One region of the Levilactobacillus sp. FUA 3915 genome, then DNA from elsewhere that is predicted to be linked to it. Evidence: riboswitches for the same ligand, from Rfam matches in the RefSeq annotation. Region 1 holds a riboswitch; each other region holds the start of a gene.

What was found. A riboswitch is a leader RNA that binds a small molecule or an ion and turns the genes downstream of it on or off. The one in region 1 is predicted to bind thiamine pyrophosphate.
Positions count from the first base shown of each region.
Region 2: it holds a riboswitch for thiamine pyrophosphate, as region 1 does, so the genes downstream of both, ACEPST_RS09240 (ECF transporter S component) here and thiM (hydroxyethylthiazole kinase) in region 1, are expected to answer to the same signal.
Region 3: it holds a riboswitch for thiamine pyrophosphate, as region 1 does, so the genes downstream of both, thiW (energy coupling factor transporter S component ThiW) here and thiM (hydroxyethylthiazole kinase) in region 1, are expected to answer to the same signal.

Region 1 covers NZ_CP168704.1:1,509,054-1,519,279, forward strand. Annotated here, with positions in the region: gene ACEPST_RS07100 (DUF368 domain-containing protein) at 1-168, opposite strand, end outside; gene ACEPST_RS07105 (SDR family oxidoreductase) at 819-1,562, shown strand; gene ACEPST_RS07110 (hypothetical protein) at 2,557-3,006, opposite strand; gene rlmD (23S rRNA (uracil(1939)-C(5))-methyltransferase RlmD) at 3,484-5,040, opposite strand; gene ACEPST_RS07120 (ABC transporter ATP-binding protein) at 5,280-5,927, shown strand; gene ACEPST_RS07125 (ABC transporter permease) at 5,928-6,686, shown strand; gene ACEPST_RS07130 (oxidoreductase) at 7,567-8,397, shown strand; TPP riboswitch at 8,445-8,549, shown strand; gene thiM (hydroxyethylthiazole kinase) at 8,756-9,544, shown strand; gene thiD (bifunctional hydroxymethylpyrimidine kinase/phosphomethylpyrimidine kinase) at 9,875-10,226, shown strand, end outside.
Region 2 covers NZ_CP168704.1:1,981,184-1,991,409, reverse strand. Annotated here, with positions in the region: gene ACEPST_RS09250 (serine hydrolase) at 1-225, opposite strand, end outside; gene ACEPST_RS09245 (D-alanyl-D-alanine carboxypeptidase family protein) at 850-2,022, opposite strand; TPP riboswitch at 2,244-2,333, shown strand; gene ACEPST_RS09240 (ECF transporter S component) at 2,420-2,980, shown strand; gene ACEPST_RS09235 (ABC transporter ATP-binding protein) at 3,542-4,951, shown strand; gene ACEPST_RS09230 (energy-coupling factor transporter transmembrane component T family protein) at 4,948-5,601, shown strand; gene tenA (thiaminase II) at 5,623-6,312, shown strand; gene ACEPST_RS09220 (hypothetical protein) at 6,955-7,311, shown strand; gene ACEPST_RS09215 (hypothetical protein) at 8,014-8,187, opposite strand; gene ACEPST_RS09210 (LBP_cg2779 family protein) at 8,478-8,672, shown strand; gene ACEPST_RS09205 (O-acetyl-ADP-ribose deacetylase) at 8,775-9,290, opposite strand; gene ACEPST_RS09200 (zinc ribbon domain-containing protein) at 9,295-9,549, opposite strand; gene ACEPST_RS09195 (hypothetical protein) at 9,561-9,908, opposite strand.
Region 3 covers NZ_CP168704.1:989,333-999,558, reverse strand. Annotated here, with positions in the region: gene ACEPST_RS04865 (cysteine desulfurase) at 1-546, shown strand, start outside; gene sufU (Fe-S cluster assembly sulfur transfer protein SufU) at 527-994, shown strand; gene sufB (Fe-S cluster assembly protein SufB) at 994-2,400, shown strand; gene ACEPST_RS04850 (metal-sulfur cluster assembly factor) at 2,433-2,756, shown strand; gene ACEPST_RS04845 (helix-turn-helix domain-containing protein) at 2,768-3,661, shown strand; gene ACEPST_RS04840 (sensor histidine kinase) at 3,888-4,937, shown strand; gene ACEPST_RS04835 (response regulator) at 4,930-5,583, shown strand; gene ACEPST_RS04830 (hypothetical protein) at 6,393-7,196, opposite strand; TPP riboswitch at 7,328-7,426, shown strand; gene thiW (energy coupling factor transporter S component ThiW) at 7,499-8,008, shown strand; gene ACEPST_RS04820 (filamentation induced by cAMP protein fic) at 8,081-8,743, opposite strand; gene ACEPST_RS04815 (IS256 family transposase) at 8,856-10,028, opposite strand.

The DNA.
Region 1 (10,226 bases):
CCGTTTGAAATTTTGGCGGAAATGGGCCATGAAACCCAGGAGTCGTTCGTAAATTCCCAGAATGGCGGCCAATACCCCGCCAGAAACACCGGGGAGGATGAAGCCCAGGGCGATGATGATGCCTTTAAAGAAGCGTTTCACCGGGCTGTCGGGTCGAGTCGTTTGCATAAGCGTCTTCTCCTTAGTTCGTCGGTTCGCGTTTTCCCCTAAGATACCAGAATTGGTGGGCGGAGGCAATCACTCCCTAACAATCACAGGATAACTTAACATTTGCGGGTGGGTCTTTGTCATTGCCTCCGCGATGGTGAAAATGAGCTGGGACGCGGTGAGCAAGTAAGTCGTTCCCGGCGGCAGACTCAAGATACCCTGCTGTGGGGAACGACTCCAGCCTGAGGAGCGGTCTTCCGTCTCGCCTTGGAGCCTGAAATGCACAGTCTCCAAGGTCGTCCCATGGTCTAAACTGAGAAAATCGCTCAGTCAAGACCATCGACACAGCTGGGCATCTTGGTCTGCCTCTGGTCACTGATACTTACCCAGCTGGCTCATTTTCACCATCCTGCGGCTGAGACTGGCCTAACTCGCAGTTAAGTGATTCCGATTGTTTGGCGAGGTGTTTGGATTGTCGTAATGACAGGTGTTGTGTTCTAGCCGTTGGCGGGCGTTAACCGTTGCTGTTCCAGCCAATTAGTATTGCACGGTAAGAAATTGACCACAACCCCTGTAGCCAGCCAAAATTAATTTCAACCTGATGCTTGACTTCGAGTCGCTCGAACCTCATATACTGAGTGCATCAATTATGAGATAGGAGCGATTTATTTATGACAGTTACAAATAAAGTTGTTGTGATTACCGGGGCATCCTCAGGGATTGGGGCTGCGACCGCGAAGCTGTTGGCTAGTAATGGTGCCAAGGTGGTTCTGGGTGCGCGGCGTGAGGACCGGCTACAGAGCTTGGTCCAAGAGATTACCGCTGCTGGCGGGCAGGCTGCTTACCAGGTGACCGACGTGCGGGATGCCGCTGAAGTTCAGGGCTTGGTTGACTTGGCCAAGTCTCAATTTGGCGGGATCGACGTCATCTTTAACAATGCCGGCATTATGCCAACCTCGCCCATCAGTGCGCTAAAGACGCAGGAATGGAATGACATGATCGACATTAATTTGAAAGGGGTGCTCAACGGGGTCGCCGCTGTGATGCCTGACTTCACCGCGCAAAAGCATGGCCAAATCGTGACGACCTCTTCCGTTGCCGGCATCAAGAGTTTCCCTGGCGCTGGGGTTTACGGTGCCACGAAGTTTGCAGTGCGGAACTTAATGGAAGTTATCCGAACTGAAAGTGCTCAAGAAGGGACTAACATCCGGACGGCCACGCTTTACCCAGCCGCCATCAATACGGAATTGTTGCACACAATTACGGATGCTACGGCTAAACAGGGCATGGACCAATTGTACGATGCTGTTGGAATTACCCCAGATGCCATCGCACGCGTGGTCAACTTCGCTATCGACCAACCGGCCGAGGTCAATGTTAACGAGTTTACAATCTACCCAACCAAGCAGGCTTGATGATTGAACGAGTTCATGGGTTAAAAACTTTGTGAACTTTCCGTGTAGCATGGTATACTGAAACGGTCGAAAGTTTAGAGGATGATTTCTTAGATATCCGGATGTTTAAATTGGCGCCACGTCTTTTGTAACTTAGTGATAGATTTAAATGGTGGGAATCAGTTAAATCTCATGGTATACTGAACGCAACAAAGGCGAAGGTGTTCAAGCACCCCCGCCAATGGCAGAGTCGTTATTCACGACCAACAGTTATGAATCGAACAAAAAATCGTCCTGAACTGTCGTAAGTTTAGAGGACGATTTTTATTTGTCCGGATGTCTAAAGTCATGCCACGTCTTTTGTAACCTAGTGACAGTAGGTAAATAGATTTAAATGGTGGGAATCAGTTAAAACTCATGGTATACTGAACGCAACAAAGGCGAGGGTGTTAGAGCACCCCCGCCAATGGCAGAGTCGTTATTCACGACCAACAGTTTTATAAACGAACAAAGAATCGTCCTAACTGTGGAAGTTGAGAGGACGATTTTTTATTTGTCTGGGTGTTTAAATCGGCGCCACGTCTTTTGCAACTTAACGATAGCCTTAACGAGGCTCGTCAATCGATGCACCAACAGAGTGCAGAGCGATATCAAAACAACGCCAAAAGCGACTAGGTCAAGTAACGTGACAGCTATCCAAGACAAGGCAACCTCCTTTCGTTTGGTATGGTGAAACGTTCTTACAACTCACGTCATAAGCCCCAGTCCCTTACAATTAGATTTGCCGGTCGTCATTAACTTCTCTACAAAACTCAGTGTACCAGAGTTGTGACGAATAACCGCCTAAAAGCCCTCCATATCAGCATTTAAATGGTTTGTTATAACGGATTTTGTATTTCCGCGTTTAACGTCTAAAACAATAATCATCTGCACCAAAAAAGGATTGATTCAGCCATCAAAGCTGAGTCAATCCTTTTCGTTTACGTAAAATTTAGCAACCGAATCCCTAAGCCGCTTACTCTTTGGGTTGGGACCAGTAATGGGTCCGCGTTAAGAGGTCGCGTGACCGCTCATCTGCTGGGCGGAAACCGCGGTTGAATAGGTGTTTGAAGTACATCAAGTTGTAGAGTGACCCCCACACCAGTCCAAAGAACAGGGTGAAGGAGGAGTTGATGATTACGGCAAACTGGTTGGCAGTCGTGGTCATCGACAGGAGCATGAACGCGCCCAACTCGACCCCGAGAATACAGAGGAAGTTATACCAGTCCGCCCGAAAAATGCTGGGGAGGGGACTGAAGAAGAACATCGTCCACGAGAAACCAACCTTGGCGATCCGCATATTCCCCGTCTCAGGGTTAACGACGGTCGCATAGTTTGGGGGTAACGGCAGTCCTTGAGGGCCGTCACCATTTTGATTGTTTTGATCATCGTCATCGTCGTTAAAGCCCTTGAAAGGATCTTGCATGTCATTTGCCAACTTTCTAAAAATTCGATAGGTATCATTGATTGGGTGTTTGTCCAAACATCGGGTGGTACTAGTAATCCAATTAATCCGTTAAGCGGATAGTAGATTGCTGGTTAACTCAAACCATAATTACGCACAAGGACACGTGGAAAATAATCCGGAACGTCCTCAACCAGCGTGAGCCGCACAGGTAGTGAAAGTATCACGATCCCATGTGAGTGACCAGAGGCGGGTCAACCTGACCAGCTGTGTCGGTGGTCTTGGCTGAGGTTCTTACTCAGCCTAGAGCACGGGACGACCTTGGATACTCGCGATTCTTAGCGAGGTTTCAAGTCGAGACCCCAGACCGCTCCACAGGCTGGAGCCGGTCCCCGCAGCAGGGCTGGTTGAACCCGCCGCCGGGAACGGAACGGTTCAGGACTCCCAACCGATGTTTAACTAAAAGTCTAACACGAAAAGTGCATGCTGCCTATTAATCTATTGACGGCGACTTAGTTTGACGACCGCTTCGCACCGGGCCGTTTGGGGCATCATGTCCACGGACTGGATGTAATCAACCTGGTAATCGCTGGTTAATTTGACCAGGTCCTTGGCCAAGGTCGAGGGGTTGCAGGAAATGTAGACGAATTTTTCGGGGCGCACGCCGAGGATGGTATCGATCAGCGTGTCGTCCAGACCGGTGCGGGGTGGATCGACCACGATTGCGTCCGGCCGGAAGCCAGCCATCAGCCATTTTGGCAACAGCTCTTCGGCGGTCCCGACTTCGTAATGGGCGTTGGTAATGCCGTTAGCGGCCGCGTTGGCGTTGGCATCGTCGACGGCTTCGGGGATGACATCCATCCCGCGAACCTCTTCGGCCACGTCGGCTAAGGACAGGCCAATCGTTCCGATACCGGAGTAGGCATCGACCACGGTTTCACCCGGTTGGAGGTCCAGGGCCTTCTTGGCCTCACCGTAGAGAACTTCCATCTGGCTCGGATTCAACTGTAGAAACGCACGAGCGGATAGCTTGAAAGATAAGCCGTCTAATTTTTCGGTAATCGCGTCGTTGCCGGCCAAATGCTTGGTCTCGTCGCCCCAGACCAGTGAGGTCTTGCCGGGGTTGACGTTTTGCATGACGGAGGTCACTTGGGGCAGTTCCGCAGCGATGCGGTCCAGCAATTCGTGCTTGCGAGGCAGCTTCTGGGAATTGGTGATGATGGTCAGTTGGACGTCGTCGGTGTGTGCGGCGGCCCGGACGACCAGCGTTTTCACGATGCCAGAGCCGGCTTCTTCGTCGTAGATGGGCATGTCCAGGTCTTGGAGCATGGCCACGACGGCGCGCATGACGGTCATGGTCGCAGGCATTTGCACGGAGCAGGTCTCGAGGTCGACTAAATCATGGCTGCGTTCGGCGTACAGTCCGGCTTCGATTTTGCCATCGGCGTTGCGCCGAACCTGGAATTGGGCCTTGTTGCGGTAGCCGTAAGGGTCGGTCATGCCGAGCGTTGGCCGAAGATCGTAGCTGTGGAAACCTTGGGGTTGGTAGCGTTCCAGGGATTGGGCCACGATGTCGCGTTTGAAGGCTAATTGTTCGGGATAAGCTAAATGTTCCAGTTCGAAGCCACCGACCTCATCGGCGTAGCTGTCGCGGGGTTCAACCCGGTTGGGGCTGGCGAGACGAATCCGGTGGACCTTGCCGCGTAAGTAGCGGTTTGCCACGTTGGTGACCTCGACGACGGCCTCTTCACCGGTCAGGGCGCCAGGTACGAAGACGGTCATCCGCTTGTAGTAGCCGATTCCCTCGCCGTTGATGCCCATGCGCTTGATGGTCAGTGGAAAACGTTGGCCAACTTCGACCTCAACGCTGGGCGCTTCCCGTTCCTGGCGCCGGCGGTCGTTGTAGCCGCGGTCGTGGCGGTTGTCCCCGCGTTGGTCGCGGTAGCTGTGCCGGTCATTGCGGTTACGGTCGTTGCCCCGCCGGTCTTGCCGGTCGTTATGGGCGTGGCGGTTATAATTGTTGCCACGGTGATTATTGGATTCAAAGTTTGGCATATTTTCTCCTATATAAAACTTCAGTCATAAAGTGTCAGACACTTACCGATTAACACGGTCCTAAACATTATACCAAACTTTAGCAGTCGCCGGGCCGTGGCCGGTTCGGAAATTAGTGGTGGTGGGAACCCACTAAGTCCCTGGTGACGATTCGAAAAATTGTGGAGTCGTTTCCATAGTGAAAGGGCCGGCGTTTGGGTACAATTGGTGAGAACCTGATAAATGAGGAGGGATGGCTCGTGAGTTTGATTGAGTTGCAAAATGTGGGCTACCAGGTAGACGATACGCCCATCCTACAAGAGATTAACCTGTCCATCGATGCCCAGGAGTGGGTGACGCTGTCGGGACCGTCCGGCGGGGGTAAGTCCACGCTGGTGCGGCTCATCGCGTCGTTGTTGAGCCCGACCAGTGGGACGCTGCTATTTGATGGCCAATCGGTTGAAGATTATGACCCCATCGCGTACCGGCGGCGGGTCTCGTATAGCTTTCAACAGCCGACTCTGTTTGGCCAAACGGTGCGTGACAACCTGAGTTTTCCGTATCAAATTCGCCAGTTGCCGTTTGACGAGGAGCGGGCCGTTAGCGGACTGGAATACGTGGGCTTGCGCGCCAGTGACCTGGACAAGGGCGTCAACGACCTGTCCGGTGGGCAACGACAACGGGTGGCCCTGTTGCGCAACGTGATGATCTACCCGGAAGTTTTGATTTTAGACGAGGTGACAGCTGGGCTGGACGCCGATAACAAGGCGTTTGTCTGGTCCTTGGTCGAGCATTTTAACCAGGATGACAACCTGACCATCATCGCCATCACGCATGACCAAGCGGAAATCGATGCGGCCAAACGGCTGGTGACGATTGAGAACGGCCGCATCGTGGGAGGTGCCTAAATGAATTTAGCAGTGAATAATCAATCCTTGATGTTGGCGTTGGGGCTGGTCGTGATTGCCCTAGCAATCGGCTGGAAGGAAAAACTCGGCATCGACCGCGACATGATTATCGGGGTCGTGCGCGCCGTGATCCAACTGTTTGTGGTCGGCTATTTATTAAAATACGTTTTTCGCCTGAATAATATTTGGCTAACGGCAATTTTGATTTTGATTATCATTTTCAACGCGGGCTACAATGCGAAACAGCGGAGTAATGGGATTCCCAACGCCTTACCGATTTCAATTGGCGCCATTCTCATCAGTACCAGCGTGACGCTAGGCGTATTGATGTTGGCCGGCGCCATCAAGTTCATCCCGAGCCAGATGATTCCCATTTCGGGGATGATTGCCTCCAACTCGATGGTCGCAATTGGCCTGTGCTACCGCAACCTCAACGCCCAGTTCAGACAGGAGCGGCAGGCCGTGCTGGAAAAATTAGCGTTGGGTGCGGACCTGAAGGATGCTTCTAAGGAAATTCTCCGTGACAGCATCAAGACCGGCATGCAGCCAACGATTGATTCCGCCAAGACCGTGGGTATCGTGAGTTTGCCGGGGATGATGTCCGGTCTGATCTTCGCGGGCGTCGACCCGGTCCGGGCGATTAAATATCAGATCATGGTGACGTTCATGCTGATGTCGGCGACTAGCATTGGGTCGGTGCTGGCGTGCTACTGGGCCTACCGCGGCTTCTACAATGACCGGAAGCAGTTAACGGTTTAGTTTGGTCGTTGGTGGCGCCTTCCGGGTGCTGAAAAATAGGCCGGAACGCTGTGGGCAGGACGCCCGAAGCCTGAGGGGCGGTCTTCAGGCTCGCTTTGAGCCTCCAAGGGCGAGTCTCAAAGTCGCCATTTTCTGAGGAGAACACTCAGAAAATCCCCCGGCTGAGCCCATTTTTCAGCACCCTGCAGGCTGACATGGTGAGCGTCGTTAACTGCTTGCGGTTATGGTTTCATTGGCTGGTGTGTGGTGGATTTCGTGATAGTAGTTGGTTTTACCTAAACGAGAATAAACTAGTCGTTGCTGAAACGAGAGTGAATTTGGGACTAGAAGGCTTTTCTCTGTGAAACCGGCTGTTTTGTCTTAACTATTGGAGAAATCGGTCCGAGATTCAGAACGATTCACCTGGTGTTTCGGACGATACTTCCTAAGTAACGGGTAACCGATTTGTCCGACCCAATCTATTTTCCCAATAATCCAAGAAAACATGTCAGATTAATTGCAATCGCTTACTTAAACTGGCTATTCTAAAGACAAGTAGCTAAGATAACGGACTATCTAATGGTGATGGTCGCTCGAACTAGTTCAAAGTAGACTGACAAATAATAGAAGAACGAAGAAAAAAGACAAACGAGGCGTGGTTCTGGGGTTGGGACTGGAACCGGAGGCGTGGTGGGTACAGAGACCTGTGACAGTGGTGTTAGTCGGCGTTTTTGAGCCGGGGCCGACCTTGGAAACTCGCGAACTTTAGCGAGGTTTCAAGGCGAACCCGAAGACCGTACTTTGGCTTCGGGTGTGCCCCACAGGCGGGAGTACCCACCAAAGCCGCAGGTGGAAGTGCCAACCCCAGAACCCAGGACCAAACCCAGAGGAGGGTTATTTTATGAGAAAAGTGGCTTTAGTGACTGGTGCCTCATCCGGCATCGGCAATGCGATTGCCCGCAGCCTGCACCGTAACGGCGTGATCGTTTACGCCGGTGCGCGGCGGGTCAACCGAATGAATGATTTAGACGATTTGGGCATCACCACGTTGGCATTAGATGTGACGGACCCCATTAGCGTGGAAAACGTGGTCGACCGCATCGTGAGCGAAACCGGGCGGGTCGATATTTTAGTGAACAACGCCGGTTATGGCCTGATGGGGGCGCTCGAAGACGTTCCCATGGACCAAGCTCGTGACCAATTTGACGTGAACTTATTTGGGGCGGCGCGGTTGATTCAGTCCGTTCTGCCAATGATGCGGCAACAGCATAGCGGTCGGATCATTAACATTACCTCGGTGGACGGCAAGGTGGCGCAACCACTGGCTAGTTGGTACGTGGCGTCCAAATTTGCGCTCGAAGGCCTTTCCGATGCGTTGCGGCTGGAACTGAAGCCGTTGGGCATTGACACGGTGGTCATCGAACCCGGGGCCATCCAATCCGAGTGGGCCGACATTGCGGCGACCCATCTGCGGGAGACTTCGGCGCAGGGCCCATACCAGGAGACGGCGGACCGGGCGGCGGCCATTTTAAGCGCGGTCAAACGGTTCTCCAGCAAGCCACAGGTGATTGCCAGACTAGTCGACCGGGCGGCGTTATCCCGGCGGCCGAAGACGCGGTACCATGCCGGCTCCGGCAGTCAAATTTTGGTCGCGCGGCGGTTCTTGTCGGACAAGACGATTGACCGGTTGTGGCGGGTCATTGGTGAAGCAGCACAACGAATTACCCACTAATACGAGTGACGTTGCCCTGTTGTGGAAACCTGTTATACTTAACTTAACTAGAACACTAGGGGTGTCCACGACTGGGCTGAGATGCGGGTGACCGCGATCCCTTGGAACCTGTCAAGTTCAGACTTGCGGAGGGAATGTGTCGTGGCACCCAGACGGGCCACCAGTTCACCTCGATGTGAGCCGGTGACCCTTTTTATTTGGCCTATCAGTTAGTTAACCACCGGACCGATGCGGGTTAAGAAGTCATCAAATAACTTGACTACCTGGTATTCTAGACCTAACTAGTGGCTGAAATATCAGCCCGGAGCATCAACCGATCACAGGTAAAGTCAGCGGCGTTAATCAAGGGAGGACAATCATGAAAGTTACCTTGTTAGATGAATTGCGAGCTAAGAACCCCATTGTTTTCAACGTTTCCAACTTCGTCACCGTCCAGGACGTGGCCAACGGTATCAACGCGATTGGCGCGTCGCCCATCATGTCCGAGGAAGTGGCGGAGGCCGACGAAATGGTTGGGCTCGCTGGGGCCGTTTGCCTGAATTTGGGAGCGGTTACCTCTACCCAAATCACGCAGATTCGGGCGGTCGGGCAGTCGGCTAACCGGCAACAGCGGCCACTGGTCATCGATCCAGTGGCGGTTGGCGCCGTGAAATACCGGATGCAGATGGCGACCGGCCTCCTGAATGATTTTCACCCGGACGTGATTCGCGGTAATGCCGGTGAAATTGCGGCGCTGGCAGGCATTGACTGGCAGGCCAAGGGCATCGATGCGGGTGAGGGCACTGGTGATATCGAAGCCATCGCCAAGGCCTGCGCTCAGAAATTAGCGTGCGTGGTCATCCTGTCCGGCCCAACCGACGTCATCACCGACGGCACCCAGGCGGTCAAGGTCAAAAACGGCACGTCCTTGTTCCAGGTCCACGTGGGGTCTGGCGACATGCTGTCGAGCATCGTGGCGGCTTTCTGCGCGGTCACGGACGATTACTATGAAGCAGCGCAAACGGCCTGCCTGGTCTTCGCGGCCACGGGCCAACTGGTCCACGACGCCACGCCAAACCTGGGTGCGGGCACGTTCATCATGAAACTCCTAGACGCCCTGCAAACGACTACGGTTGCGGACATTGAGGGCATCGCCGACTTTGCGTAAAAGAACCAGGGATTCACAAGTACCACAGAAAAAGCATTGAGTGGCTAAAGCCATGAGGGTGGCAAACATCAAGAAGTAAAACCAAGCAAAGACTGGCTGTTCGGGCTCGGCTTGTGTCAGCCGGAGGGATAATGAAAATGGGCTCAGCAGTGGGATTTCCTGATGAAATCAGGAAATGGCGTCTTTGAAACGCGGGCTTGGCGGTTCAAAGCGAGTCCGGAGACCGCACTTAGGCTCCGGGCGTCCTCCCCACCGCGTTCCGGCCCAATTTTCATTATCCCGGAGGCGACTGCGAGCTGGAACCCGGACAGATGAAGGGATGAAGGTAGTATGGCAAATGAATTTCCACAAACCTTGACGATTGCGGGGACCGACAGCGGCGGCGGTGCCGGCGTCATGGCGGATTTAAAAACGATGCAGGAACGGAACGTTTTCGCAACGGCCGTGATTGTCGCGGTGACCGCGCAAAACACGTTGGGGGTGCAGGACTTTATGGCGCTGCCGCAGAAATTGATCGATGAACAATTTGCGTCCCTGGCGGCGGACCTGAAGATTCGAGCCTGCAAGACCGGGATGTTAGCGGATGCCGAGCACGTGCACGGCGTCGTTGAAAATTTGAAAAAGTACAATTTTGGTCCCTTAACGGTTGACCCCGTGATGATTGCCAAGGGCGGCGCGGCCC
Region 2 (10,226 bases), 470 kb from region 1:
CGTGTTGGGGTAACTCTTCAGCGAAGCAATCTTACGATTATGCGCCTGATTATAAATGGCCCCTGCCGTGCTCTTCTTGTGGTAAGCCGTCTTGGTCATGGTCGCCGTCGACACCGTAGAATAAACGGCCGCATCGGCAGTCACCTGCAAGCTCAGCCCGGCACCCAGCGTCAATACAAACATTAACGCCAGCACCAGCCACTTGGTTTTTCCTGATTTCATCATATGTAGACCTCTCCTCATTAAAAACTTTATATAAGTCACCCTAACACGATAAACGCCGTTCCCACAAGGATTCCGGCCCATCTGTAACTTACTTGTTGGGGACGTAACTTTACCGTAATCCACAAGTTGGTGGCTAAATAACTAGGATGGTTAACGATTGTGGACTCTTCAGTAGACACAATTCAAGCCACGAAAAAGGTCCTACCAAGAAAACTCTCAGTAGGACCTTTTCAAAACAATTTTATGGCTATTACGTGAATCTGACCAACCACAACACAACCCCAGCAGTCAGCCACCTCCACGAAGCAAAACAACCAATCCTGCGGGCTAAACCAGTGTCAGCCGCAGGGCTGGGAAAACTGGGCCGGTCGTGGGAGTGACCAGAGGCGAGCCAAGGTGACCGGCTGTGTCGATGGTCTTAGCTGAGGTTTCTCACTCAGCTTAGAGCATGGGACAGCCTTTGAGACCGCCCCTCAGGCTCAAAGTTGAGGTGGAAGCCCGCTTCTCAGGCTGGAACCGACCCCACAGCAGGGTGCCTTGAGCTCGCCGCCGGGAACGGACGCGACCAGGCCCAGTTTTCACCAGCCCGGAGGCGCTGTCCACAACACAAATTTAAACCCAGGATTAGTTGTTCATGCTGCTGAGGCGGTAGGCGTGATCCATCAAGGACTTCGTCTCCGTGAACTCGTTCTCATCATGCAACACAACGGTGATCACACGTTGCTTACCCTTCTTCTGACCGGTACCCACGAAGCAGTACCCAGCCAGCGGCGTGTAACCCGTCTTCAACCCATCGACCTTCAGTGAGGCGCGGTAGTACTTCCGCCCCTTCAACAGGTTGTTGTAGTTGTGGCAGACCTGACCGTTGACCTTCATCGAGCCAATCTTGCCATCCTTTAAGATACGGGGGTAGCTGGTGATCAGGTGCCGGGCAATAATGGCAACGTCCTTAGCGGAAACCTTGTTGGCGTTGGCCTTACCGTAGCCGTAACCGAACCGCCGCAGGTCGCTGTTTTCCAGACCGGAAGCTGAAACGAAGTGGGCCTTACCCAATTTCCAGGACTTGGCTTGGGCGTTCATCTTCTTGATAAACTTGCCGTTACTGCCGCTGACCCATTTGCCCAGCGCGATAGCGGAGTTGTTGGACGAATCCAGGAATGCCGCGTAGTACAGTTGCTTGACGGTGTAGCTATGATTCAATTTGAAATGGAAGCCCCCACAGTCGGCACTCCGGCTCATGGAAACCAAGCCACGGCTGGTAATCTTGACCTTGTGATTCCAGTTGCTGGTCTTGCCATCAACCTTCTTCAAAGCCAGATATAACGTCATTAATTTAGAAACGGACGCGATGGGCCGTGCGGTGTTGGCGTTCTTGGACCAAACGACCTTCCCCGTCTTGGCGTTCATGGCAACCGCCGCCTTGGCCTTGGTCAAGACAAATGGCGCCTTCCCCTTCTTCAGGTAGCCGTGCCAAACCCAGCCCTTCACACTATTCTTGCTGTTCTTGACGTAGAAATAAACGCCGGTCGACTTGCCATGCTTCAGCGTCGCCTGCTTCGTGGCGTACCACGTCGTGTGCGGGTGGGTCGTTAGGTTGCTGACCTTACGGGTGTGGGCTTTGTTATAAATGGCTCCCTTGGCATGTTTCTTGTGGTAGGCCGTCTTCTTAATGGTTTTCGTGCTGACCGTTTTGTAGGCTGAAGCAGCGTTGGCAGGCACGACAGCGCTGATAGTGCCGCCGACCGTTAAGGCCACGGCAAACGCCATCAGGCCGCGTTTCATATGTAAATTTCTCATGAGTTAAATCCTTCCTATCGTATAATAATTAAGATAACCAACTATTAGAATAGCACTCTTGCCCCGCAACGGATAGCCCGATTAACCGCTTTAGACGTGAAATATCCCGGTCGTAACGAAATTGTAAAAAACGTTTCCATCCTGAATAAATCAACGACTAGGCACGATTATTTTGGGCAATGGTTGCATTTACCCAGCAAATTAGTTACGCTAGAGTCAATCAAATACGACTGGGGTGCCTCACGGCTGAGATCAAACCCATTGAACCTGCTCTGGTTAATACCAGCGAAGGGATGCGTACTTTTATGCTGTCAATGAACCCCACTAAGCACTTTCTTAGTGGGGATTTTTTTCACAATAGACTCCCCTGTCAAAAAATTCTAGGAGGCATCGGGTTATGAAGGCTTGGCATATTAGAGATATTATTTTGGTCACAATTTTAGCAATTTTTATGGGGGTTATTTTCTGGGTCATTAATCCCGTTTACACGTTATTGGCAGCGGCCCTCGCCCCATTTGGGCTCCAACCCCTGGCTAACGAAATTTTGCTGGGTGTCTGGGTCATGGCGGGTCCCCTGGCCGGCTTTATCATCCGGATTCCAGGGGCGGCCACGCTGGGCGAATTTCTCGGCGCCGTTGTGGAAATGTTCCTGGGCGGCATCTGGGGCGCTAGCACGCTGATTTCCGGCGCCGTGCAAGGACTGGGCGCTGAAATTGGCTTCGCCGCCATGCGCTACAAGAAATACAATTGGGTCACGCTGGTTCTGACCGCGCTGACCACCACGATTGTCACCTTCGCCTGGGACCTGGTCCGCAGTGGGTACTCCGCTTACCACTTTGGTTTCCTGATTCTCCTGTTCGCGGTCCGTTTCTGCTCGGTCTTCCTCTTCGGTGGCGTCTTAACCAAGCTGATCACCAACCTACTAGCCCGCGCGCACGTCTTACCAAACGTCAAATAACGGTTGATTTTACCATGCGCTTTACCGGGAAAAGAAAATTGACCGGAACGCTGGGGGCAGGACGGCTTAAACCTCGGCTGAGCCAATTTTCTTTTCCCTCACGGCCGGCACTGTCTGCACCCCAATCAATCATTCTTGAACAATTTTCTCATCCTATTATCCATCCAATCTCTGACCGCACCAAGGGTCAAAGATTACCCAACCGAACACAAGCTTAACAGCTTCGATACCAAATTAATCACAGCTAACTCACGACCACCCACCACAAGGTGAAGGTGGCCCTGAATCCCGTAACCACCAACGTTGCTGGTTACCGCCGTATCAGCCGTGAGGTCGGTGAAAATGGACTCAGCCGTGAGAATTCTCTTAGCGGGGACCTTGCCGCTTAGAGAATTGGCATCTTTGAGACGCGGTTTTCGCGGCTCAAAGTGAGCCCGAAGACCGCTCCTCAGGCTTCGGGTGTCCGCCCACAGCGTCACGGTCCATTTTCACCGACCGGCAAGGCGACTCCCACGCGTACCCGTAACCCAGCAACATCATTGTAGAATTGGAGGAATCATTGTGGCCACCGTAGCGGTTCATTCACTGACATTTACCTATCCCAAACGTTCCCGGCCCGTCCTCGATGACCTGAACGTCACGTTTCCCAGTGGCAAGTTTTCCCTATTAACCGGGGTCTCCGGTGGCGGCAAGTCGACGCTGCTCAAGCTGATTGCGGGGCTCACCCCGCTGCCAACCGCTGGCAGTATCACCTTTAACGACCAGCCACTGGCCGACATTGCCCCAACCAAGCGGGCCGCCACCGTCGCCATGCTCTTCCAGGAACCCAGCACGCAATTCACCATGGACACGGTGAAAAACGAGTTGCGGTTCGCCCTGGAAAACCAGTGCATTGACCCGGCTGACATCCCCGCCAAAATCACCGCCGCCCTCGATTTCATCGGCATCACCGATTTACAAGACCGGCTACTGATGCAGCTGTCCGGTGGTGAACAACAGAAGGTGGCCCTCGCCATCATCGTGGCCATGGACAGCGACGTCATTTTGCTGGACGAACCCTTCGCCAGCATCGACCCGCCAACGCGGCTGGCCCTGCTCGAAAAGCTTGTCGCCCTGTGTACCAAGCGCGGCAAGACCATCATCCTCGCCGATCACGACCTCAGCAATTACGACCGCTGGGTGGACCATCTGGCCGTGCTGGATATGGGGAAGCTGACCCTCTTGTCGCCAGCAGATACGCAGGCCCGGTTCGCGGCGTTTACCCCCGATAAGCTTCAGCTGACTCACGTCACTTTACCGGGTGAACTGCCCATCAGTCTGCAGGGCACGCAACTGCGCCTGGGACACGGTGAGCGTGAACTATTGGCACCGCAAGATCTGGCGCTATTTGCCCATCAAGCGACCCTGATCACCGGCCCCAATGGGAGTGGCAAATCCACCCTCTTTCGGGCGCTGGTCCGCCTTGGCAAATACCAAGGACGCCTGACCTACGACGGGACCGACATTCAAAAGCTCCCCCGCAAGCAGTACGCGCGGTCCGTGGGCCTCATGTTCCAGGCGGCCAGCTCGCAATTTCTCAACGTGACCGTGGCCGAGGAACTCGCACTCTCCCGCAAATTTGGCAACCGCGACTACTTCACGGCCGAACGGGTCCAAGACCTCTTAACGCAACTCAACCTGGCCGAGCACACCGAGCAGATCATCTACTCGCTCAGTAGCGGCCAGCAAAAGAAGCTCCAATTACTCTGCATGCTGATCATGGCACCCGCGGTTCTCCTCCTCGACGAACCGCTAAAGGGCCTGGACTTCGCGTCGATTCAAGTGGTCATGCACATTCTCACCACCGTTCAGCGCGACCTTCACCTGACCCTAATCATGATCAGCCACCAACTCAGCGGCCTGGACGACCTCATCACCTTACACCTCGCCCTGGCCGACCACCATCTCACCTACAAGGGGGCCCCAGCATGAATCCGAGTTTAAAATTAGCGCTCGTCATCCTGATTGCTCTCGAGGTGTCCTTCACCCAGGTGTGGACGGTCAACGTCGCCCTGATCATCATTAGTCTAATCCTGATGTTCGTGGGCCACGTGAAATGGAAACGCCTCCTGTGGCTAACCGTCGTGCCGCTCTTCTTCGCCAGCGCTCTAGTCTGGTCGTTAGCGCTCCAGGGAACGACCACCCACCATTTTCTCATCGTCATCTTCACGCGGATGTTCGTTTACGTTTACATGGGCGGGCTCTTCACCCAAACGACGGACCCGTTGACGCTGACCCGGTCGCTGGAGCAAAACGCCAAACTACCGTCGAAATTTGCCTATGGCTTCCTGGCCGCCTTCAACCTGATGCCGAAGATTCAGGCAGAGGTCGCCACCATTAAGGCCGCAGCGTTGATGCGTGGGCAAGTCCTCCACGTCTGGTCGCCCCAGTTGTATTTCAAAGTGATTCTGGCCGCCATGAACTGGTCGGACCAGCTCGCCGCCGCCATGACCTCCCACGGTTTTGTGGAAGGCGCACCCCGGACGCACGCCGTCACGGTAGCTTTGCGGGCCCGCGACTGGTGGCTCTGCGGCATTAGTCTGATTCTGGTTCAAGTCGGTCTCTTCATTGGCTTACCCTAATTTAGAAAAGGAGTTTCTGTCATGATGTTTACTGATTTAGCACACGCGGCCACCCAAGCTAGCTGGGACGCCTCCAAACGCCATCCCTTCATCCAACAGCTGCAGGCCGGCACCTTACCCGGCGACACGTTCCGCTACTACCTCATTCAAGACCATTACTACCTCCACGAATTTGGGAAACTCCATGATTTAGCCGCCGACCAAAGCCAGGACCCCCGCGTCGTCAAACAGCTAAGGGCCGGGGCAGAGAGCCTCCGTCAGGGTGAAATTGCGGTGCGGCAAACCTTCTTTGACCGCTTAAATATCACGCCGGAAGAAGTCACCAATACCGCCGTCGCTCCCACGGGTTACGCCTATACCAGTCACCTCTACCGGTCCTTGATGACGGCGGGTCCGGCCGGTGCGGTGGCGGGATTACTCCCCTGTTATTGGCTGTACGCGGAGATTGGTCAGACATTAGCCGGCACCGGTTCCCCCGTCCCCATTTATCAGGCCTGGATCGACACCTACAACGCGGACGACTATACCGGTTCTATGAAGGACCAATTAGCCCTCGCCAACTATGTCGCCACCCCAGAAAACACGCACCAGCTGTTAGCCATTTTTGAAAAGAGTAGCTGGTACGAACTAAACTTCTGGCAAATGGCGTTAGACCACGAGGACTGGTCGTTGACGCCGAGTAAGAAATCGTCGTCACTGACAACGAATTAACGATTGAAGGACTGGCCACTGGGTTGGTCCTTTTTGCATGGCTGTGAAATTGGTTTAATCACTCAGGCAATAACTCCTTATAGGGTAAGTTAAGTGACGGATAAAACTTTATAATTAGCAATCCGCTAGCTGACTAATCGAAAATACCAGGTTATGTGTTAAAGCTAGTGTCAACCGCAGGGCTGGTAAAAATAAGCTAGGCAGACCGGTATCAGTGACCAGAGACGGGACTGTTACAAACACCACCAAATACCAGTTCATGGGTTAAACCAGTGTTAGCCGCAGGGCTGGTGAAAATAGGCTCAGCTGGACGATATCAGTGACCAGAGGCGGGCCAAAGTGACCAGCTGTGTCGATGGTCTTAGTAGAGTGATTTTCTCTACTTAGAGCATGGGGCAACCTTTGAGACCGCCCTTTGGCTCAAAGGTGAGGTGGAAGCCCGCTTCTTAGGCTGGAACCGACCCCACAGCAGGGCGCTTTGAGCCCGCCGCCGGGAACGACCTACCGCGCCACAGCGTCCCGGCCTATTTTCACCAGCCTGGAGGCGCAAACAATGCCCGTTTAACCCATAAGCAACTGTATTTTCAACCCGGTGAACCTGCGTTATAATAGATACACGCATTAGAGAAAGCAGGTGTCGTCATGAAACGACTGACATTCTTGGAGTTTTTTGGCTACCTGGCACTGATTTTGGGCATCGCGATTGAAATTTACGCGTTGCTCAAGGACCCAGGTAGTAAACTAAGCGGCGACAACATGTTCGGTGGCGCCGTCATTTTGGGGTTAGCAGTAGCGTTTATCCATAGTAAACACCTGCCTTTCAACCTGGTCTTAATCGGGTTAAGCACGTTAGGGTTTGCTTACTTTACCTTTATTCATACACAAAATTGGTTCTGGACCATCATCTTAGGCGTTGCCGTGGCGGCATTCTTGGTTTACTTCTTTGGGATTCGCAAGGACGTGCGCCGCAATCAAAGCGACTGGTTCCACTCCAACTGATTGCCTCTGTTGTTCGTTCCCGGTGGTGGGCTCAAAGTGGTCTGCTGTGGGGGCGCGGTTCCAGCCTGAGAAGCGGTCTTCCACCTCGCTGACCACTTTGGCCCACCTCTGGTCACTGACACAGGTCACTCAGTTTCGTATCTATGACCTTGTTTATTATTGGCTAATTTAAAAGCGCAGTCGCTATCATCTGAGTTGGTTCTCAGGTTATGGCGACTGCGTTTTTGATTTTGATGGATTTCTTTGTCGTTGGGACTGGTTCTCCACGGAACAATCCCGGTCCTGGCAGCCTCTGAAACGTGCTACGCGAGGCAACTGGTTCCGCTTAACACCGTAACGAAAATGCCCCAGGTCCGGGGTTAATCCTTAGATTTTATCTTGTTTTAAATCATTTGTCTGTTTCTCCACGGAACATTCCCGGTCCTGGCGGCCTCCGAAACGTGCTACGCGGGGCAGGTCCCTGCGCTTAACCCCGGTTCAGCAATGGCCCAAGCCCAGGGCCATCACTGAACCGACGTTAATGCTCAGGACCTAACCGCCCCGCTCCGCACTCTTTTCCATAGAAAAACAGGCCCGCCCGAAGGCCGACCTGTTTTCCCGCTTGATAAACTACAAGTGACTGTAGTCTTGTAATCACAATGATTACCAAAGTTTTAAGTTGTAACAGCCGGATGATCCGGCCCCGGGGCGGGATTAACCGCGTTATTTGACAGCCACACGAAACGCATGCGTCTGCGGGGTACTGATGACCCCCACTGGGCTCGAACTCTGATGGGTCGTGGTTCGTTTGCCCATGGCGTACCAGGACATACCGCTGAATACGGCCAATAAAATGACCGCCGTCAACAGACTACTGATCACATGTTTCAAATTCATCCTGCCACCTCACTAGTTATGAGTCTAAATTATTCTACTAACTAGCTTAAAGGGTTTATGTTGCAAAACCATGACAGGCTAGCGAAAAGTAAGTAACAATTCCGCCACATCGGGTTACAGGCCCGACTCTGCCAATTGTCATATTGGGTATAAGTTTACGCAATTTTTCCTCTCGGGGCAAGCATTATCGAAAAAAACTTCCAGATATTGGGACTTATTCCGCCGATTTTTGAAAACTTTAGTATAATGAACTTAAGCAGTCATTAGGATTATCATTTGGAGGGATATCTATGAGTCAAGAATTAAACGATTTGGCCGAAGCAATCATCGCCTACCAAAAGAAATACGATAAGACAGACGGAGAGATGGCCTTTGGCTCCCGCATTTCAGTTGAGAAGTTTCACGGCATCAAGACTGGCGAACTGCAACCAACTAGTGAAGAACAGAGCTCGTTGAAGGGCTTAATTGCTTCGAAGCCGCACTAACAACCAGCACATTCTATTTAAGATTAAAAACAGCCGTTTCAGAAAAGTTTCGCCAGTCACCTGGCCACCTTTCTGAAACGGCTATTTGTTTAGGTTTAAACGTTAATCGGCCAAACGATTCCAAGCCGTCCGGTACGCGGTGGCCGTGGCGTCGTCAAACGCCACCAACCGCACGTGGGTCAGGCCAGAACTGTGAGCCAACTCATCGCCAATCGTTTGAGTCGCGACGGCCGCCGCCTCTTCCAGCGGGAAGCCGTACACGCCCGTACTAATCGATGGAAAATCAACCGTCTGACAATCATGGGCGACCGCGACGCGTAAACTGTTGCGATAACAGCTCGCCAGCAAGTCCGCTTCGCCCTGTTGACCCCCATGCCAAACGGGACCAGGCGTGTGAATCACCCAGGTCGCTGGCAGTTTGAAGCCGGGCGTGATCTTGGCCTCACCCGTTTCACAACCGTTCAATGGCACACAGGCCGCAAACAGTTCGGGACCGGCAGCACGGTGAATCGCGCCATCGACCCCGCCACCACCCAACAACGTGGTATTGGCGGCATTCACAATCGCATCAACTTTACTCTGGGTGATGTCGCCCCGAATTACCGTAAAATCAGCCATACGCTCACTCCTTTGACCACGGCCAGTGCCAGTGATGCTTCGGCTTGGCCGCCTGATCATCCCGGTCCTTCAACCGTTTCATGCCCTCACGGTACGGATTGGCGTACAACGAGGACAAGTTCAACTTCTGACTAGCCGGCTTGGCTGGTGCTTCTGACTGCCGGTAAGGCCGGAGATCCGTTTGACACTGTGGGCAAACGTCATCGTCCGCCGTCACAGCCGCACCGCAATGCGGACAAAATTTTAACTCTGTTGCCAAGAGACCGCCTCCTATTCGTGGTGCCGTTGTTGCTGATGCGCTTGGTTCCGCGCCAGGTTCTTCTCCCGTGTTTCGGCAGCGGTCTTGGCCGCTTCGACCTTCCGCTTTTCCCGGTCGATGACCCGTTGCTTGGCAGCGGCCTTCTTCTGTTCCTCGGCGAGCTTGCGCTTCTGTTGACTCCGGTAGCTAAAGTAACTCCAAACCCCAACGGCCAGTAAGGCGACCACGATTTGAATCGGAACCAGTACCCAGTTGACGTTCTTCGCAAAGAAAGCGTCATAGATGATCAACAACACCGCCATCGCGCCAACCACAGAGAGGGTGTCGCGAATCCAGCGCGGTAAATTTTGCCATTTCATGTAAAAAACTCCTTATGTACGGTAGCGCCCTTCCGCGCCACCAAATTTCATTGTTTAGTCTTGGGGTTACCGTTGTCAGCGCCTCCGGGATGGTGAAAATAAGCCGTGACGCTGTGGGCGAACGTCTGGAGCCAAAGAGCGGTCTCCAGACTTACTTTGAGCCGCTAAGAAACGCGTCTCAAAGATATCAGTTGCCTAAGCGGCTTCGCCACTAAGGCAACTCCCACGGCTGAGCTTATTTTCACCATCCCTGCGGCTAACATCGGTTTAGCCCGCAACTAAACGGTTTGTCAACGACATGACTTACGGTCACGCATT
Region 3 (10,226 bases), 520 kb from region 1:
GGGGCCCTGTATGGCAAACGGGCGCTGCTCGAAGCCATGCCACCTTACCAATACGGCGGGGAAATGATTGACTTCGTGCACCAACAGGACAGTACCTGGGCGCAGTTGCCCTACAAATTTGAAGCCGGCACGCAAAACATTGCCGGCGCCGTGGGTTTAGGCACCGCGGTGGATTACCTGACGAGCGTGGGCATGACCAACGTCGAAGCCCACGAACAAGCCATTGTCGATTACTTATTACCGAAATTAGTGGCGGACCCCGACCTCGAGGTTTACGGTCCCCACGATTCCGCTAAACATACCGGTGTGATTGCCTTTAACGTAAAGGGCATTCACCCCCACGACATCGCTACGGCGCTGGACATGGAGGGTGTGGCCGTTCGGGCCGGACACCACTGTGCACAGCCGTTGATGACGTACCTCGGGTTGGTTGCGACCGCCCGGGCTAGCTTCTATCTCTACAATACCCAGCAGGACGCTGACCGGTTGTTAGTCGCCCTGGCCGAAACAAAGGAGTTCTTCAACCATGGGGCTGTCAAAGCTTAACAGTTTATACCGGGAAGTTATCCTGGATCACGCGGATCATCCGCGTCACAAACACGATTTACAGACGAGTACGAATACGATTACCTTAAAAAATCCCACTTGTGGTGATGTGATCAATCTTTCCATCAAATTGGATGACCAAGATCAAATCGCAGACATCGGCTTCAGCGGCGACGGCTGTACCATTAGCCAATCGTCCGCCAGCATGATGACCGACGCCGTCATGGGTAAAGACAAAGAAACGGCGCTGCGCATGGCCAAGACCTTTTCCGATATGGTCATGGGCACAGAGCACCCGCAAGCAGACCTTGATGAATTAGGGGATGCCGCCATTTTATCCAGTATCATGAGTTTTCCGGCTCGTATCAAGTGCGCAACGCTTGCTTGGTGGGCCTTACAACGGGCATTACTTGAAGAAGACGCGCCCACAGATGAGGAGGAAGCATAATGTCAGACATGCCAGAAGAAGTGGTCGATGATAAGGACTATGAATTCGGATTCCACGATGATATTCAGCCCGCCTATTCTACGGGCCGGGGCCTGACGGAACAGACCGTGCGGGACATTTCCGCTGCCAAGAAGGAACCCAAGTGGATGCTGGATTACCGGCTGAAGGCTTACGAAATCTACAAGAAATTGCCGATGCCCAAGTACGGGCCAGACCTGTCCGGCTTGGATTTGAAAGATATGCTGTACTACCAAAAGATGACCGACAAGAAGTACCGGGACTGGGACGATGTGCCCGCTGACCTGAAGAAGACCTTCGATCGGTTAGGGGTTCCCGAGGCCGAACGCCAATACCTGGCCGGCTCCTCAGCCCAGTACGAATCAGAAGTGGTCTACCACAACATGCGTGACGACTTCGCCAAGCTCGGCATCATCTTCACCGATACCGACACGGCACTGCGGGAGTACCCCGAGCTGTTCAAGAAGTGGTTTGGCAAATTGGTCAAGCCAACCGACAACAAGTTTGCCGCTTTGAATGCCGCCGTTTGGTCTGGTGGGTCCTTCATTTACGTACCCAAGGGTGTGCAAACGAAGACGCCAATCCAGTCCTACTTCCGGTTGAACTCCGAAAATTCCGGGCAATTTGAACGGACCCTGATCATCGTTGAACCTGGCGCTCGCGTGGATTACGTGGAAGGCTGTACCGCCCCGAACTACTCGTCGGATAGCCTGCACGCCGCGGTCGTTGAAGTGAACGTGGAAAAGGATGCCTACTGCCGCTACACCACCATTCAAAACTGGTCGAACAACGTCTACAGCCTGGAAACCAAGCGGGCTGCAGCTGCCGAGAACGCCACGATGGAATGGGTCGACGGTAACTTAGGCTCCAAGGTCACCATGAAATACCCATCCGTTTACCTGAACGGTGAGGGTGCCCGGGGGACCATGTTATCCATCGCCGTTGCCAGCAACAACATTCACCAGGACTCCGGTGCGCGGATGATTCACAACGCCAAGAACACGTCCAGTACCATCGTGTCTAAGTCCATTTCCAAGACCGGTGGCTCGACCGATTACCGCGGGACGGTGCGCTTTGGCCGCCACTCCGACGGGTCCAAGGCCCACGTGGAATGTGACACGATCATCATGGATGACCAGTCCTCATCCGATACGATTCCGTACAATGAAATTTCTAATGCCAACGTTTCCATGGAACACGAAGCCAAGGTGTCGAAGATTTCTGAGGAACAGCTGTACTACCTGATGAGTCGGGGCATTTCAGAGGCCAAGGCGACGGAAATGATCGTCATGGGCTTCGTGGAACCCTTCACCAAGCAATTGCCAATGGAATACGCGGTTGAATTGAACCGCTTGATCAGTTTTGAAATGGAAGGGGCTATCGGCTAGGCCGGAGCTCAAGCAAAGGAGGTTCACCACAGATGGATGAAGCAAAACAACTGTCACCGGCTGAGGTCAGCGTCATGCAGGCCTTGGAAATGGTGATCGACCCAGAACTGGGCATTGATTTGGTCAACCTAGGCTTGATCTACGGCGTGCACGTCGATGGCGATTCCTGTCAGGTCGACATGACGTTGACCACGATGGGCTGCCCGCTGAGTAACGCGCTGGATGCAGCGATTATTCAGGTGGTCACGGCCGTCGAAGGCATCGAACACTGTGACATTAAGTTGATTTGGGAACCGGCGTGGAACATGGGCATGATGACCCGCTACGCCAAGGTAGCTTTAGGCATTCATGAATAGGGTGAGTTGATATGAATATTGGCATCTTTGTGGCTCGCCGCAAGGCCCTCAAGATTTCGCAGGTCAAGCTGTGTACGGGAATTTGCACGCAGGCGACGCTCAGTAAATTTGAAAATAATAACCGCGTTCCGTCGCTGTCGATTCTTAGCAAGCTTTGCGTGCGCTTGGGGCTCACGGTGGATGACCTCTACCAGGAAAGTGCGGAGACTGCGGTGCAGTTGCGGCACGACCTGGACAATATTGAAAAGGAACTGATGATGGAGAATTATCAGTGCGTTTTGAAACGGTTGGCGAAATTCAAACCCAACCAAATTGATGAGATCAACGTAAAGATGCAGTTCTGTTACCTGCGTGGGTGTGTGAATGCGCTGGTCAATCAACAACCGGACAAGATTCTCTTCGACTTCGCGCAGATCTTAAACGACCTGGACGAACGTCACCAAACGATTTTTACCCAGCTGGCCTTTCTGGGGTCGGGCATCATGTACGCGCGGCACCAGGAGACCCAGCAGGCGGACTTCTACTTTGACAAGGTCTACCAGCATATCAAGGCGTACCACCCGGACGACCATCTGGATGAACCCAATCGGTATTACCTGCGGATGTTGACGCTGATCTTCTTCACGGCGGAATTCTATGCGGGCCAGGAAAAGTATCGGCTGAGCAATCAACTGATTGACACCGGCGTGCAGCTGTGTTCCGACGAGCGGGTCACGTATTACCTGCCCCGCCTGAAGTTCTTGGCCACGCAAAACGCGGTCAATCAGGGCAAGCAACCGGCGACGATTCAACGCCTCATGGATGAGACGCTGGCCTTCACTCGCATCAATCAAAATGAAGTCATCGAAGTTAAGCTGGCGGCGTTGAAGTGTCAATTCAACCGGCAGTTGGCGGAGAATAAATAGGGTTGGTTAGGTGTCAGAACCAACGAACAAAGGTCGACTTTTTGCGAGAAGTCGGCCTTTTTGGTGTCTGAAGATTAAGTTTGTCCGGAAACTGAAAACGCTTCACTGACAGTATGTTATACTACAACTGTAGTAGGTATCCTGCTAAATGATTGTGACCATGACCAATTAACGGCAGTGAACATAATTTAAAGATTGAACCAAAATAGGACAAGGAGGATGGGCTTTGAATGAGAACGAAAAGTGGATTGATCGTTACTTTGAAAACGCCCCCGTTGCCATTATTTTATTCCAAGAAGATGAGATGCTAGCGTGTAATCAGGCAGCGCGGTGTTTGAAAGAAAAATTGAATTTTGATCCACATTACTTATATGAAATTGGCCACGCGGCGGTCAATCAACAGGGACGACCCGTAACGGATTGCCCAACCTGTGAAATCGCCAAACAGGCCCGAGAAGTCGTGGTGCCGGTCCTATCCGCTGAGGATGACTCGGTGGATGCAGGCTACTTGATGTTTTACAAGGCCTTGGACTTGCGACAACATATCTCCTCCTTAACGTTAAAGAGCTGCAGTTCTGTCAATCGGGGACTCCGACTGGCCCAAAATGAAGAAATCAGTCGCTACGTGGTCAAGGCCAACGAGGAAGACCGTCATCAAATTTCGGCGGACCTCCATGACAACGTTGCCCAGGGGCTGTATTTTGCGACGACCGGGGTCAAACGGTTGGCCAACTGTGACCTCAGCCCGGCCGAACGGCAACAACAGGCCGATGCGATTACCCAGCAACTCCAGGCCACCTTGGCCGAGGTCAAGAACATGGCGCTGGCGGTGCGGCCGTCAGTCATGGACGACTTTGGTTTATTCGCGGCGTTGCGGTCGCTGGCCACCCGCCTGCAGAGCACGACTGGCATTGCGATTTCGGTTGGCGGCAACGCTAAGCCGGAACAGCTATCGTCGGCGATTCAGAGTGCCATGTATCGGGTCGCCCAGGAAGCCATCAACAATGCCGTGAAACATGCCAACCCGCAGGAGATTATGCTCTTATTGGTTGAGCATAACCACTTTATTACCCTCCAAATTATTGATGACGGGGACGGGTTCGATGTGGCTAAACATTCCCAATTTAACGGCCACTCCCTAGGCTTGAGCGATATGCACGAACGCATCAAGTCATTGAGTGGGATTTTCCAGTTGGAATCTACGCCGGGCGTGGGGACCACGGTGTCGGTTAAGTTTCCAGTCTGCACGAGTAAGGGGAGCCTTCAACATGTATAAAGTCTTAGTAGCGGACGACCACGCAATCGTGCGGTCGGGCCTGAAAGCTATCGTGGATGATCAGCCGGATTACCAAGTCGTCGCGGAGGCGGCCAATGGTAATGATACTTTTGTGCGCGCCGGTCAGGGCGATATTGATATGATTATCATGGATTTGAGCATGCCGCCGGGTGAAAGTGGCCTGGTGACGACCAAACGGATTCACAGCCAGTACCCGAAAATTTGGATTTTAATTTTATCGATGCACGGCGAAGAGGATTATGTGGACCAGGCCATTAAGAACGGCGCGTCTGGTTATGTCCTGAAGAGTTCGCCGGATAGCGAAATCATCAATGCCATCACGACCATTGTGAACGGCCGGCATTACGTGGATGAGAACGTAATCTTGCTGAAGTCAGACATCAAGAATATCCTCACGGACGTGAACAAGACCAATCTGTGGGGCCACAGTCCGTTGTCCAAACGGGAGCGGGAAGTCATGCCGCTGGTGGCTTTGGGGTACTCCAACAAGGAAGTGGCGGCTAAGCTGAATATCACGACCAAGACGGTGGAGGCGCATAAGGCTAGTATTATGCGGAAATTGGATTTGACGTCGCACGTCGAGCTAGTCCGCTACGCCATCCACCACAAGTTAATCGAGTTCTAAACTGGCGCCTCCGGGCTGGTGAAAACTGGGCCTGGTCGCTGTGGGGACTGTCCGTTCCCGCCGGTGGGTTCAAAACACCCTGCTGTGGGGCCGGTTCCAGCCTGAGGGGCGGGCTTCCACCTCAACTTTGAGCCGAAGAGCGGTCTCAAAGGTTGTCCCGTGGGCTAGGCTGGGAGAATACCCCAGCCAAGACCACCGACACAGCCGGGCATTTTGACCCGCCTCTGGTCACTGACATTGCTCACAGCTAGGCCCAGTTTTACCATCCCTGCGGCTGGCACGGGTTTAGAACTGAAACTTGTGGTTATGGTCAAGGTGTTGGTTGTGGTTTGGTAGGATTGGACAGAATAATATTCTAAAATAACTATCTATGTAAAAAGCGCGTTCAGGTTTGAGCCTGAGCACGCTTTAATTTTTAGGACGATTCCGAATCAAGTATCTGATGATCCTGTAAATGCTCTCGCCGATAAGGGATACAAACCAGAGACTAAAGTAAATGCCGCTGAGTATTGAGGCGATTAGGCTTAAGATGTTCAGCTTGATTGCTACCAGCTCTAATATGGCAAAAGGGATAAAGAGTGCGTTTAGCAGCTTAAACCATTTAGAGTAGGTGTCAAAAATGTTAACTGGTTTCATGTAAACGGCCTCCACTCCGGCTATCGCTACGAAGAGTATAGACCTAGATTAGTGGTGGATGCTGATTTGCTGAAGTTTACGTCAATAAGGTTAGAATCTTTTACAAACGTAAAGGCCCTGAGAAATTTTCTCGGGGCCTTTGTGTTTGTGTCATGTGTGTGTTTAGTTAGTCATCATTCGTAAAGATACAGCGTGAAGGAAATCTGGCCATTTGTCAGATTACCGCTCGCCGTTGGGTATAAAACGTAGGTCGTATCGTGGTTGGCAACTAGTGCCTTCTCGACGCTGGCGACGATTTTGAGGCCCAGTTGGCCCTTGCCCATCGTTTCCAATTTGGCGTTGTGATGCTGGGGGTCAATCGCCGCTGCTAGATTTGTGATAGCTGGGAGATTGACCGTCGTAATTTTCTCGGCGTCTAAGTTCTTGATCCGCACAAGCTGGATGACGGCGGCCATGGACATTTGGTCGGGCGTCAGGTGATTAGACATGTAGTAATCGTACATCATTGCGAGGTGGTTATTGTTTTCGTAACCATCCTTTTGTAACTGCTTAATGACAAAAAGATTGAGCTGATTCTGGTCAGTAGTGTTCAGGGCCGTTGATAGGCTGAGTCCATCGGTAGCGAGCACTTGCTTGCGGTAAGTCCCGGACTTTAGAAAGCCGTGCCAGACCCAACCCGCAGTCCGTTTGTTCTTACTGACCACGTAGTAGTAACGGGCCACGTGCGTGCCGTGCTGGAGTAGCGCCGTCTTTTGGGCGACCCAGGTCGTGTGCGGAAAGTATTTCGTATTATGTAATTTGGCCGTGTGCTGTTGATTCCACAAATAGTGCGTCTGAGTATCCCGGTTATGGTAGTAGGATGGCCGCGACAGGCTGTAGCTGTCGGTCGTCACGTACTGGCTCGCGTGCGCGGCAGTAGGCCATATTAGAATGGCAGACAGTGTTAAAACAGTTAAGATAACGATCTTTTTGAACATATAATCCCCTCCACTGCCTAGTATACCAGTCTGCCGTTTGATGTGAGAGATAATCCAATTAACGTTCAATCAGTCCAGCATATTATGAGTTGCTTTTGAATTTTACACCCGGTATAGTCGGGATTAACTGAAAAAGACACTAGGGGTGCCAGTCGGCTGAGATGGACACGTGCCAATCCCTTTGAACCTGTTGAGCTAAGACTCGCGTAGGAAAGAGGTCGGTCTGCTGGAAATGCCAGGGGAGCCGTCGTCGTGGGGAACGGGGACTTTTTTGGTAAATTTGCAGTAGGAGTGTGACGAGGATGTCCAAGAAAGTGTATCCGATAACGCTGACCGCCATGTTGGTGGCGTTGGCCGTGATTGGTGGGAGTGTGTTTTCCTTTACGATTGGGGTCGCCAAGGTTGCCCCGGTTCAGCATTTGATCGACGTGGTCTCTGGCGTTTTGTTGGGACCGTGGTGGGCTTTGGCGCAGGCATTTTTGACCTCGGTGATTCGCAATATCATGGGGACTGGCACAGTGTTGGCCTTTCCTGGCAGTATGATTGGCGCGTTTCTTAGCGGCTGGCTCTTCCAGAAAACGGGGAAGCTCCTAGCCGGCGTCTGCGGGGAACTACTGGGGTCGGGCGTGATTGGTGCCTTCGTGGCCTATCCCATGGCCGCTTGGTTGATGGGGACGACCGGGGCCGTCTGGCTGTTTCTACCCAGTTTCTTCATGAGCGCCTTGGTCGGGGTTATCTTGGCTTACGCGCTCTTGAAGAGCATGTGGTCGACCGTGATTGCACCACGATTGGATAAGCTTCAGGGCAAGTAAATGGGTGCAAAAAAGAGTCTGGGACAGACAAAACCCCAGACTCGATTTTTGTGTCCCCACTCTTGCCGTATCTTAAGCTAAATCGAGTCCGTGAATGCAATTAGCGTACAACCAGTCTTTCAGTTGTCGACCGTCATTAGTTTCGTAAAATGGCGCTAACAACTCGTTAAAGGTTTCCAATTGCTGTTCGTTGACGGTGATGATACCGACACCCATGGGAATAGCTAGATAGTTGATGGTCAAGAATGCTGTACGCTTATTTCCGTCCCAGTAAAACTGATTACGCATCATCAACAGCAATAGATCCAGCAAGCATTCAGTCTGTGTTTTGTCTTGCGCTAAAGTTACGTTGATCAGCTCCGGAACTTGGTCTGCAACTGGAATGTCTGGGACGTATTCCGTATCATCTAACGTAACATTGACTGTACGGATATGACCGTGGTCAAGCGAATCAGCTTGGGCGACCAAGCGATTGATCTCATTGCTGATAGCCAGTGAATAGGGGGCCTGATTGTCGATAGCGAATTGCCAACCGCGTTTTAAATTAACGATAGTGGTGATGTCGTCCGTTGAGATGCCAGACACTGACATCCCTTCAACAATGGTCCGCGTCTGAGGTAACGTGGCATGCGTGCCTTCAAACTTGGAAGTCGCGTAGATCAAGTTGACCAGGTTCTTTTTAGCAAAGAACTGCGCTTGTTGCTTAGTCATTTTAAATTTATCTGTAAATTGCATGGTGTCACCTCCTGTAAGGCGTACTCGTATAGTAATATTAGCATAGTTAGGCCCGGGTTTGGGAGTGTCAAATTTTTTGTGTAAATGGAAGTCCTCTCCCATTAGCTAGCTTCTAATACATGGATTCTAACGTATCTTGAATTTGCTTGAAACCTCGATGCGTTCGCTCAAAATTTTGGCCGTTGTAGTCACGAATAACTGTGACCAGAACGCGTTCTAGTGCTGGTTCATTTGGAAATTGTTCTTTCTTCTTTGTCTGCCGTTTTAGCTTCTTGTTGAATGATTCAATGAGATTTGTGCTGTAGATGCTACTGCGTATCGCAGCTGGAAAAGTGAAACAGGTCAAGAGATGAGGATTATTTTCTAGCTTGCCCGTTACTTTTGGATACGCCTTTTGCCACTTGTCTATGAAGTCAGCTAAGGCCTGTTTTGCGTCGTCCATGGTAGCTGCTTGATGGATCAGTTTGAAGTCGTTAAGGACCTCTTGTCGGTCCTTAGTTCGAACGTGAGCTTCAATGTTCCGACTGACGTGGATCAGGCACTGCTGGAGCTTAGCCTTAGGGAAGTGGTCACCAATTGTGTTGGTAAGGCCGACTAAGCCATCGGCCACGAATAAGAGGACTTCTTTTACACCACGCTGCTGAATGTCCACGAGAAGCTCTTCCCAAACGGTACTGGATTCAGTTGGAGCGACTTGGTATGCTAGGACCTCTTTCATACCATTTGGTCGAATGCCAATGGCGATATGCACGGCTTCTTTAGCCACTGAGTCCCGGCGCAGAGGTAAGTATGTTGCGTCCACATAAATGACTGCGTAACGACTCGCTAGAGGGCGCGTCTTGAAGGCGTTGACCTGTTGGTCAACGACCTTCGTGAGGTTTGAAACCGTTTGTGGTGTGTAATGAGCACCATACATTTTCTCAATCAAATCCGCGATCTCACTAGTGGTAATCCCTTTTTCGTAGAGCTGGACAACCGTGGCTTCTAAACCATCCGTTTGGCGTTGATAGCTTGGAATAGTTTGCGTATTAAAGGCGCCATTTCGGTCGCGTGGAACCTCCAAGTTTAGTTCCCCATACTTAGTTTTAAAGGTTCGCAGATAATGCCCATTGCGTGAATTGCCGCTGTTAAAGCCTTGGCGGTCGTAGGGTTCATAACCGAGGAACGATGAAAGTTCCTCGTGCATTAAATCATTGATGGCCGTTTCCAAATGTTGCCGAAAAACTTCGTCCAAATCTTGCTTTTGTGCTAGTGCTGCCATAATTTCTTTGTTAAACTGAGTCATGGGGAAAGCCTCCTATGTCCTATGAAGTGAGTGTGGTTGCTAACTATCATAAGGGAGAGGCTTTCCCTTTTCAATTGCTTATTTTTCTATTTACACATAATTATTTAAACACTCCCGGGTTTTAACTGCTAGGCCTGGTTGAAACTAGGCATAGGTCTTGAGTCTACGTATTCATAATCTCTTTTTGGGGGGTTCAGC